One region of the Acetoanaerobium noterae genome, then DNA from elsewhere that is predicted to be linked to it. Evidence: riboswitches for the same ligand, from Rfam matches in the RefSeq annotation. Region 1 holds a riboswitch; the other holds the start of a gene.
What was found. Region 1 has a riboswitch for FMN ahead of B5X47_RS11995 (ECF transporter S component). Riboswitches for the same ligand answer to the same signal wherever they lie in the genome.
Positions count from the first base shown of each region.

Region 2: linked by a shared signal. The riboswitch ahead of ribD (bifunctional diaminohydroxyphosphoribosylaminopyrimidine deaminase/5-amino-6-(5-phosphoribosylamino)uracil reductase RibD) and the one ahead of B5X47_RS11995 (ECF transporter S component) in region 1 are both predicted to bind FMN.

Region 1 covers NZ_FUYN01000007.1:39,369-44,715, reverse strand. Annotated here, with positions in the region: gene abc-f (ribosomal protection-like ABC-F family protein) at 1-344, shown strand, start outside; gene tsaD (tRNA (adenosine(37)-N6)-threonylcarbamoyltransferase complex transferase subunit TsaD) at 349-1,368, opposite strand; gene rimI (ribosomal protein S18-alanine N-acetyltransferase) at 1,369-1,830, opposite strand; gene tsaB (tRNA (adenosine(37)-N6)-threonylcarbamoyltransferase complex dimerization subunit type 1 TsaB) at 1,823-2,515, opposite strand; gene tsaE (tRNA (adenosine(37)-N6)-threonylcarbamoyltransferase complex ATPase subunit type 1 TsaE) at 2,512-2,964, opposite strand; gene B5X47_RS11995 (ECF transporter S component) at 3,283-3,888, opposite strand; FMN riboswitch at 4,051-4,168, opposite strand; gene B5X47_RS11990 (Tex family protein) at 4,242-5,347, opposite strand, start outside.
Region 2 covers NZ_FUYN01000002.1:500,071-505,417, forward strand. Annotated here, with positions in the region: gene B5X47_RS05870 (methyl-accepting chemotaxis protein) at 1-10, shown strand, start outside; gene B5X47_RS05875 (CsbD family protein) at 78-275, opposite strand; gene rfbA (glucose-1-phosphate thymidylyltransferase RfbA) at 447-1,310, shown strand; FMN riboswitch at 1,362-1,480, shown strand; gene ribD (bifunctional diaminohydroxyphosphoribosylaminopyrimidine deaminase/5-amino-6-(5-phosphoribosylamino)uracil reductase RibD) at 1,737-2,837, shown strand; gene ribE (riboflavin synthase) at 2,917-3,594, shown strand; gene B5X47_RS05895 (bifunctional 3,4-dihydroxy-2-butanone-4-phosphate synthase/GTP cyclohydrolase II) at 3,703-4,899, shown strand; gene ribH (6,7-dimethyl-8-ribityllumazine synthase) at 5,013-5,347, shown strand, end outside.

The DNA.
Region 1 (5,347 bases):
ACGATTACTATATCGAAAAACGTGCAGCTGAAAAAGCTGCTCTAGAGTTTGCTAACCAAAGAGAGGATACTACTACCAAAACTCAGCTTAAAATCCAGCGCAAGAAGGACAAGGAAAAAGAAAAAGAAGAGAAAAAATTAAAAAAGCAAATCACAGAAACTGAAGAAGCTATTCATAATACTGAGCTAGAAATAGAAAATCTAAATGAACTGCTTTGCCTTGAGGAAATCTATTCAAATCCCGAAAAAGTCAAGGAAGTTGCAGAGCAAAAATCAGACAAAGAAAAAATCCTGCATGAGCTTATGAGCACTTGGGAAATGCTACTAGAAGCCCAGCAGGATTAACTATCTATTTGTCTCCTAGCCTAAGTCCCGGCTTTGCGTTTAAATCTAACGAAGAAGTATAACCATTAATATATTCATAATAACCTGCACTGCCTATCATGGCAGCATTGTCAGTGCAAAGTTCTAGAGGTGGATAATAAAAATCTATCTCTTCTTTTTTGCACATAGTTTCTAACCGCTCTCTTAGAGCGCTGTTTGCAGACACTCCACCAGCTATGGCAGCTTGCTTTAGCCCATGCTCCTCGCAAGCACGAATGAGCTTTGCTGATAGCACCTCTATTACAGCTTCTTGAAAGGATGCCGCAACATCAGCTTCATTTATAGGCTCAGCTTTCATTTTCATACCATTTAGATAATTGAGCACTGCTGACTTTAATCCAGAAAAGCTAAAATCATAGGATGCTTCCTCTAGGTAGGTGCGTGGAAAGCTAATAGCATGAGGATTTCCTTCCCTTGCAAGCTTGTCTATTAGTGGTCCTCCAGGATAGCCTAGCCCTATTGCCCTTGCTACCTTGTCATATGCCTCTCCAGCCGCATCATCTCTTGTCCTTCCAAGTATTTCATACTTGCCATAATCAGCGACCTTTACAAGATGAGTATGTCCCCCAGATACAACAAGGCAAATAAATGGTGGCTCTAGCTTTTCATGAGCGATGTAATTGGCCGCTATATGCCCCTCTATATGGTGTACTCCTACTAATGGAATATCTAAGGCATAGGCTAGAGCCTTTGCACTTGCTAAACCTACTAAAAGCGCTCCTACAAGCCCTGGTCCATAGGTTACACTTATGATATCCAAATCCTTAAAGCTAACTCCTGCAGTATCAAGTGCCTGCTTAATAACTGGATTTATATCTTGAACATGGTTACGAGAAGCTACCTCTGGTACTACTCCTCCAAATTTTTTGTGTATATCAATTTGACTCATTATAATATTTGATTTTACTTCTCTGCCATTTTTAAGCACAGCAGCTGAGGTTTCATCACAGCTAGTCTCTATAGCAAGACTCAGTATATCCTTCATTTAACCTAACTCCTTCATAGACTTCCACATGATAATCGCATCTTCCTTGTTATCTTGATAGTATTCCTTACGAATACCTGCTATCTTAAATCCGTATTTGGCATATAAATTCTTCGCTGTTTCATTAGATGCTCTGACTTCCAGTGTCATCTCAGCTATATCTATTTCCTTAGCCTTTTCAATCAAAGCCTCTACTATCATATTTCCAAGTTTTTTTCCTCTATACTCAGGATGAACAGCAATATTCGTGATATGGGCTTCATCTAGCACCTTCCAAAGTCCTCCAAAGGCAACTACCTTCGAAATTTCCTCGTCTACTATTACTTTGTAATATGCCAGATTATTTTTTAGCTCATCTACAAAAGCCTTTTTGCTCCAAGTATCTGTAAACGATAAAATTTCGACTTCATAAACTCCATCTACATTATCCTTATTCATATCGTAAATCTTAAAATCACCCATTGTTTACCTCTTTGCTCATACGCTCTTCAAATTGAATCTCTGCTTGAGATTTTCTTAAGTATACTGGAACTGCAAAACCAGTCTTTCCAAGTAAATAGTCTCTATGGGCTAACTCACATACGCTAGATGCTCTTACATATCTTACCGCTCTTTTTGCTTTTTTTACATTAAGTGGTAGCTCTTCATTTATAAAAACAGCATCTCCTAGAAGTAGCACTTTATCATAGGATTCTAGTTTTTTAATTAGGTCTTCCTTTTCAAGTACATCTTCAGTTTCTAAAGCCTTAAGCTCTGAATTTTCAAATCTATATGCATTAAAATAGAACCTATCTCTTTGAGCATCGAAAGTCGATACTATTGTGTAAGCTGTCTCTCCTGCTGTATATGCCATAGCCTCTAGACTAGATATCCCAACTACTGGAATGTCTAGAGCCATAGCCATAGCATTTGCCGCAGCTACACCTATCCTAATTCCTGTAAATGAGCCAGGACCCACGCTTACCCCTATAAGGTCTATGTCTGACATCTTAAGCTCTAAATGAGAAAGCAAGCTGTCTAAAAGCGGCATCATCTGCTCAGAATGAGTCAGCTTGTGATTTAAAGTAAACTCACCCTTTAATAAATCATCGTCCATCACCGCAACAGATAAGGACGATGATGAAGTATCTATTCCTAATATCTTCACTCCTCAATCAGCTCCTTTACTAAATCCTCATACCTTGCTCCATGAGGTGTAAGTCTCATGTTTCTGCCCTCTTTTTCCGTATATAGAAGCTCTATATCTAGCCTTTCCTTTGGAAGAATGCTTTCAATTAAATTCGCCCACTCTATAATGCAGACTCCTCCTCTAGCTAGATATTCATCAAAGCCTATGTAATACATTTCCTCTTCATCAGCTATTCTGTACACATCAAAATGAAATAGCGGAAGCTTTCCTTCATATTCCTGAACTATAGTAAAGGTAGGACTGGTTATATAGTCTTCTATCCCCATTCCCCTCGCTATAGATTGAGTCATCATAGTCTTTCCTGCGCCCAAATCTCCAGTTAAAGCTAAAACATCATTGGGTTTTAGAAGCTTTCCTAGCTTTTCACCTATATATTTAGTCATTTGCTCATCTATTAAATAAATCATATTTTCTCCTAGTTTTCAAAAATCAAAAATATTAAACCTTAACCTTAATATTATAACAAAAATAGGCAAAAAATAACATCCACTCTCTTTATAATTAATTTTAGTAAGCCAGAAAATACTTAAAGCCTAGTTTTTATAACCAATTTTTTATACAAAATAAAAGCTCTTCTTAATTTAGACTATACGTAGATAAATAGTCTTAATAAAAAGAGCCGTTGGTGCAAATATAAATTTTAAAAATAATAACCTTGCCTGTAGTTTAATCAACTACTAATTTATTTATTCTGTAATTAATAGCTCTATTAATCCAGTAGCTAACTATCTCTTCTTTAAAATCGGGGTAACTTTTTTATAAAGTAAGGCAGTAACTACTGATATTACTATACCTTTGAAGATATTAAACGGAATTACTCCGTAAAGCACTAGAGTTAATTTATCGTGGATTGCTGAGTTTACAACTGTTCCTAGGTTGATAATAACATCTATCGGCATGATATTTGAGTAAAAAGAAATGATTAGGAAATAGTTTGAAAGGGCTCCCACCATAGCCATAACTATAGTTCCTGCTATACTTCCGATTATTGCACCTTTTTTACTTCTCATGGCATGGTATATACTGCTTGAAACTAATACAAATGAGCCTCCAACTATAAAGTTAGATATCTCTCCTACTCCGCCTGTGCTGTTATCAAACATAAAGTGTAGAATGTTTTTAATCAGCTGAATCATTATTCCTGCTACTGGACCTAGTGCAAATCCACCAATAACGGATGGAATATCTGCAAAATCAATCTTTAAAAAAGCTGGAAATATAGGTAGTGGCAGATTCATAAACATTAGTATAAAAGACATTACTCCAAGTATAGAAATCTTGACCATTTTAGATGTACTGATAGCTTGCTTTTTTGTTACTGCTTTTTCCATTATAATTCCTCCTAAAAAATATAAGTAAAATATAATTAAGAAGATAAGTCTCTGCCTATACGCAATCATATATTGCAATAATATCAGAAACCCTTTTACTATTTAAAATTAAAAAACCTGGAAATAAAATTATCTCCAGGCTTACTAATAGCATAATAAATAGCTTATCTTCTCCCATCCAGACTTTACTGTCGGTCTTGGAATTTCACCAAGTCAACTGCCTATGCAGCTCGCGGACTTTACCGCCGGTCGGGAATTTCACCCTGCCCTGAAGAAATATTAAGTTGTATATTTATAGTATACCTATTTGCTCTATAATTGTCAATGATAATCATTAGTCAAACTTATTTTTATTAAGCTTTTTTCATAGAAAGCGATACCTTGCCTCTTTGTCTATCTATATCAATTACTCTGACCTCAACTACATCTCCTACAGACACAACCTCCATAGGATTTTTCACATATTTGTCAGATAGCTGAGATATATGAACGAGACCATCGTTTTTGATACCTATGTCCACAAAAGCTCCAAAATCCACTACATTACGAACTGTACCTTGAAGTATCATTCCTATTTCTAAATCCTCTAGCTTTAAAATATCAGATCTAAGTATAGGAGCCATTGCTCCCTCATCTCTGATATCACGTCCAGGCTTAGAAAGCTCTTTTACTATATCTCTAAGTGTAGGAAGTCCTATTTCTAGCTCCTGAGCTATATCTCTTAGGCTTAGCTCTTCTACTTTTGAAGTAAACTCAGTTTTTTCTGGATACTGAGCATCCTCTTTAGATATGCCCATCTTTTCAAGTAAGGCATAGGCAGCCTTGTAGGATTCTGGATGCACTCCAGTTCTATCTAGAACCTCGCCAGATTCCTTTACTCTTAAAAAGCCTGCACACTGCTCGTATGCAGCAGGTCCTAATCTTGCAACCTTAAGCAATTGCTTTCTAGTAGAAAACTTTCCATTTTCATCCCTGTATTTTATGATATTTTTAGCTATAGTTTTATTAATTCCAGCCACATATGAAAGAATAGCATATGATGCTGTGTTCAAATCTACACCTACGCGGTTTACACTGTCCTCTACTATTCCAGTAAGCACTTCTGAAAGTCTCTTTTGATTTACATCATGCTGATACTGACCTACTCCTATATGCTCTGGGTCTATTTTTACTAGTTCAGATAGAGGGTCCTGGAGTCTTCTTGCTATAGATACAGCTCCACGAATTGATACGTTAAGTTCTGGAAGCTCTTCCTCTCCTAGTGCAGATGCTGAGTAAACAGATGCTCCAGCTTCACTTACTATTATAAAGCTTACTTTTCTTGAGCTTTCTTTTACTATATCAGCAACTATAGCTTCAGATTCCCTAGATGCTGTTCCATTACCTATCGCAATTATATCTATATTGTGTTTATCAATTAACTTAAGTATTTCTTTCTTAGTTTCTGCTACTTTATTTT
Region 2 (5,347 bases), on a different contig from region 1:
TAAAATCTAATCAAAAAAGTCTAGATGCGAAATTAGCATCTAGACTTTTTTGATTTCTTTAATGGGTGGAGTTGTTATTAGTATTTTTTCAAAAACTCATTAACTTTTTTCTCTGCTTCTTCTTTAGCGATTCCATATTTTTCTTGAACCACTCCGATAAATTTATCTCTTTGACCTTCAAGCATTTTAAGCTCGTCATCAGTTAATTTACCAAACTCTGTTTTAGCATCTCCAAGTATCTGATTGAATTTACCTTTTAGCATATCAAAATTCATAGTAATGCCTCCTTTAATTTCCAAAATATATTATCTCTATTTTATATCTACCCTACATAAGTTTTTTTACACAAAAAAATAAAATTTCGGTATAATCAAGTAGATAATAATAAAGCGTATAATTGTAAATGTGATAATATATTAATATAAAACTTGGAAAGGGGTTACATCATGAAAGGAATAATATTAGCAGGAGGATCTGGCACTAGGCTTTATCCTATAACTAAATCTGTTTCAAAACAGATGCTTCCAGTCTATGACAAACCAATGATTTACTATCCTCTTTCAGTGCTTATGCTCGCAGGAATTAAAGAGGTGCTTATTATTTCAACGCCACGAGACATTTCTGATTTTGAAGAGCTTCTGGGAGATGGTTCTGATATAGGGATGGAATTCTCATATGCTGTACAAAATCAACCAAAAGGGCTGGCAGAAGCTTTTATTATAGGGGAAGAATTTATAGAAGATGATTCTGTATGTTTGATTTTAGGCGATAATATTTTTTATGGAGCAAATCTTGTAAATGTCTTACATAATGCCTCTAATTTAGATTCGGGAGCAGTTATATTTGGTTGCTATGTAAAAGACCCTAGAGCATATGGAGTAGTTGAGGTTGACAGTGATATGAATGCTATCTCCATTGAGGAAAAACCAGAGCATCCAAAATCTTCATACGCAGTGCCTGGAATATACTTTTTTGATAATAAAGTCAGCCAGATAGCTAAAAATGTCAAGCCTTCAAAACGAGGTGAGCTTGAAATAACTTCAGTCATAGAGCATTATCTTAATAATAAGGACCTAAAGGTTGAGATTATGGGTAGAGGACTTGCTTGGCTAGATACAGGGACTCATGAATCTCTACTTGAGGCTTCTAATTTTGTTGAGGCAATCCAAAAAAGACAAGGGCTATATATAGCATGCATAGAAGAAATAGCCTATAAAAAAGGCTATATTTCAGATGAACAGTTAAATAAACTTGCAAGACCTATGGAAAAAACTGATTATGGACAGTACTTGATGGACTTAATAAAGTAAGTTGACTTTTTATTTTGTATGTGATATTTTTATGATGATAATACAACTTAATATATTCTTCAGGGCAGGGTGAAATTCCCGACCGGCGGTAAAAGTCCGCGAACTACGAAAGTGGTTGACTTGGTGAAATTCCAAGACCGACAGTAAAGTCTGGATGGGAGAAGATGATTTTATATGTAGATTTTTTGGTCTATTATGCTCTGGATGTTTTTTGATATCCAGAGCTTTTTTTATTAAGATTAAACTGTATAAACATGATTTATAAGAAAATATAATTTGATGTTAGCTAGATTCCTTTTGCGAATAGAATGAGTATTGAATAATAACAAAAGATATATTCTTAAGTATTTAAAAATAATTATAAATAGTATGTTAATAAACAATTAATAAAATGGAAGGATTGGTTTAGATATGGGAGTTATTAATATGCTCGAATCGGATGAAAAATTTATGAAACTAGCTCTTTCACTTGCTGAAAAAGGAAGAGGATATGTAAATCCAAACCCCTTGGTCGGAGCAGTGATAGTAAAAGATGGCAAGGTAATAGGTGAAGGTTATCACACTGCTTTTGGAAAATCCCATGCAGAGATTGAAGCAATAAATTCGGCTACTGAGGATATAAAGGGAGCAACTATGTATGTTACTTTAGAGCCTTGCTGTCATCAAGGCAAGACTCCACCGTGCACGGAGGCAATAATTAAGAATCAGCTAGTCAGAGTTATTATTGCGACTACTGACCCCAATCCTCTTGTATCTGGAAGCGGAATAGAGAAATTAAAGCAGAGCAATATAGAAATAACTGTAGGAGTGTTAGAAGAGAGGGCAAAGATTCAAAATGAAGTCTTCATCCACTATATGACTACGAATCTTCCGTTTACGATACTAAAGTACGCTATGAGCCTAGATGGAAAAATAGCTTGTCACACAGGAGACAGCAAATGGATTACTAGCGAGAAATCAAGAACCGATGTGCATAGATTAAGGAGCAGTGTAAGTGCAGTTGTGACAGGGATAGGAACAATACTCTCTGATGATGCTTCGCTTAATGTAAGACTGCTTGACTCAAAAGGAAAAGAGCCTCATCGAATAGTTGTGGATTCGGCAGCTAGAATCAGCCTTGATGCGAAAATATTAAATCTCGATTCAAAATCAGATACCTATATAGCAGTTACTGAGGCAGCTAGCGATGAAAAACTCAGAAAGCTCGAGGATTACGGAGCCAAAATAATCATGACAAAATCAAAGGATGGCAAGGTGGACTTAGAGGAGCTTTGGAAAGAACTTGGGTTTTTAGGAATTGACAGTATTTTGATTGAAGCAGGAGAACAGCTGAGTGCAGCATTACTTGAAGCTAAGCTAGTAAATAAGATTAGAGCATATATAGCTCCTAAAATTATCGGAGGAACAAATGCAAAATCTCCTATAGGAGGATATGGAACAAGCAGTATGAGCGAGGTCATAAATCTTAAATCTATGAATTTCACTCATATTGAAAATGATTTTGTAGTCGAAGGTTATATAAAATAAATGCTTTAGACTGTTTGTGATTTAATATTTAGTTCAAAGCTATTAACTGAATTGCTTAGAATATGGAAAGGAGCTTAAGATGTTCACAGGACTAATAGAAGAGACAGGGAGTATTTTAAATATAAGACCAGGTAGCAAATCAACCTCAGTTTCAATCAAGGCAAGCAAAGTCCTAGAGGATGCGAACATAGGTGATAGTATAGCTGTAAATGGAATCTGTCTTACAGTCACATCAAAGTCAGCTGAAAGCTTTACGGCAGATGTCATGCCTGAAACTATAAAAAGAACGAGTCTTCACAGGCTTACCAAAGGCTCAAAGGTGAATTTGGAAAGAGCACTAAAGCTAGGAGATAGACTAGGAGGGCATATGGTTTCTGGACATATAGACAGTACTGGTGAAATTATAAAAATTACTCCAGATGAAAATGCAGTTTTAATTGAAATAGGGCTAAGTGAAAATCTGCTGCCTTACATAATAGAAAAGGGCTCAGTTTCTATAGACGGTATATCACTTACTGTTGCTAGAATTACGAAGAGCAGCTTTATAGTTTCTGTGATACCACATACAAAGAAAATGACTACTTTAGAAAAAGCAATGCCAGGTCAAATGGTGAATATAGAATGCGATATGATTGGCAAATATATCCACAACTTTGTAACAAATTCTCATCTAATTAATACTAATTACAAAGATGATAAAGAAACAGAGCCTAGTAAACTAGATATGGGATTTTTAGCCTCAAATGGATTTTTATAAGTAGAGTAAATTAATTTAGAAATTTAAGGATATTAAAAGCTTTTATATGTTAAAAGGCTAAATTATATATCATTTTGAGTCAGAATGTCATTGTTTTGGAGGGATAATATGTTTGATAGTATAGAATCGGCAATAGAGGATATAAAAAATGGCAAGATGGTAGTTGTGGTGGATGATGAAGATAGAGAAAATGAAGGCGATTTGCTTATGGCAGCAGAGTTTGCAACTGGTGATGATATTAACTTCATGGTCAAATATGGCAGGGGACTAGTATGCATGCCTATGCTTAGATCTAGGCTTGATGAGCTTAAGATAGGAGCTATGGTGAGCAACAATACAGATCCAAAGGAAACTGCATTTACTCTGTCTGTGGATTACAAAACGACTCACACAGGGATATCCGCACACGAAAGAGCTTTAACTATAACAAAGCTTATGGACGATGAAGTAAGCGGAGAAGATTTCACTCGTCCTGGACACATATTTCCACTATGCTCAAAGGATGGTGGAGTGCTAGTAAGAGCAGGCCATACTGAAGCTGCAGTAGATCTTGCAAGACTAGCAGGATTAAAGCCTGCAGGAGTTATCTGTGAGATTTTAAATGATGATGGGACTATGGCTAGAGTGCCTGAGCTTATAGAGTTTGCAAAGCTACATAATTTGAAGCTTATTACAATAGCTGACCTTATAGCCTATAGAAGAAAAAATGAAATTTTTGTAAAGTGTGAAGCTGTATCTCAGCTACCTACAAAATATGGAAATTTTGTTATGAAGGGCTATGTAAATTCACTCACTGGTGAGCATCATGTGGCTCTAGTCAAAGGAGAAATTAATCCGGAGCTACCTGTACTAGTTAGAGTACACTCAGAGTGCCTTACTGGCGATGCATTTGGCTCACTTAGATGCGACTGCGGAGACCAGCTGGCAAAAGCTCTAGAGCTTATAGAAAAAGAAGGGAGAGGTATTCTTTTATACATGAGACAAGAAGGAAGGGGAATCGGCCTTATTAATAAAATAAAAGCATATAATCTTCAAGATCATGGAAAGGATACGGTAGAAGCAAATCTAGAGCTAGGCTTTCCTGAGGATATGAGAGATTATGGCATAGGAGCTCAGATTTTATATGATTTAGGAGCTAGAAAGCTAAAGCTAATGACCAATAATCCCAAAAAAATAAGTGGGCTAGAGGGTTATGGCTTGGAAATTACAGATAGAGTGTCTATTGAAATGAATCACAATGAAAAAAATGATTTTTATCTATGGACCAAAAAAGAAAAAATGGGACATATGCTAGATAAATTTTAAAAAAATAAACAAAACAAAGAAATAAATAGAATAAATAAAGAAATGATGAAATAAAGAAATAAATAAGCAAGAAATAAATAAAAAAATTAGATTTAAAAACAGGAGGCAGAAAAATGAATGTATTTGAAGGAAAGTTGATGGCTTCTAGCCATAAGGTTGCGATTGTAGTAGGAAGATTTAATGAATTTATAGGCTCTAAATTATTAGAAGGTGCAAAGGATGCTCTTGTTCGTCATGGGGCCTCAGAGGAGGATATAACAGTGGCATGGGTACCAGGAGCATTTGAAATTCCTCTAGTTGCAAAAAAACTAGCAAGCTCAAACAACTATGATGCAGTTATCTGCTTAGGAGCAGTAATTAGAGGAGCTACGCCTCATTTTGATGTCGTAGCATCAGAGGTAAGCAAAGGAGTGGCAAATGTATCCCTTGAGACAGGAGTTCCAGTAAT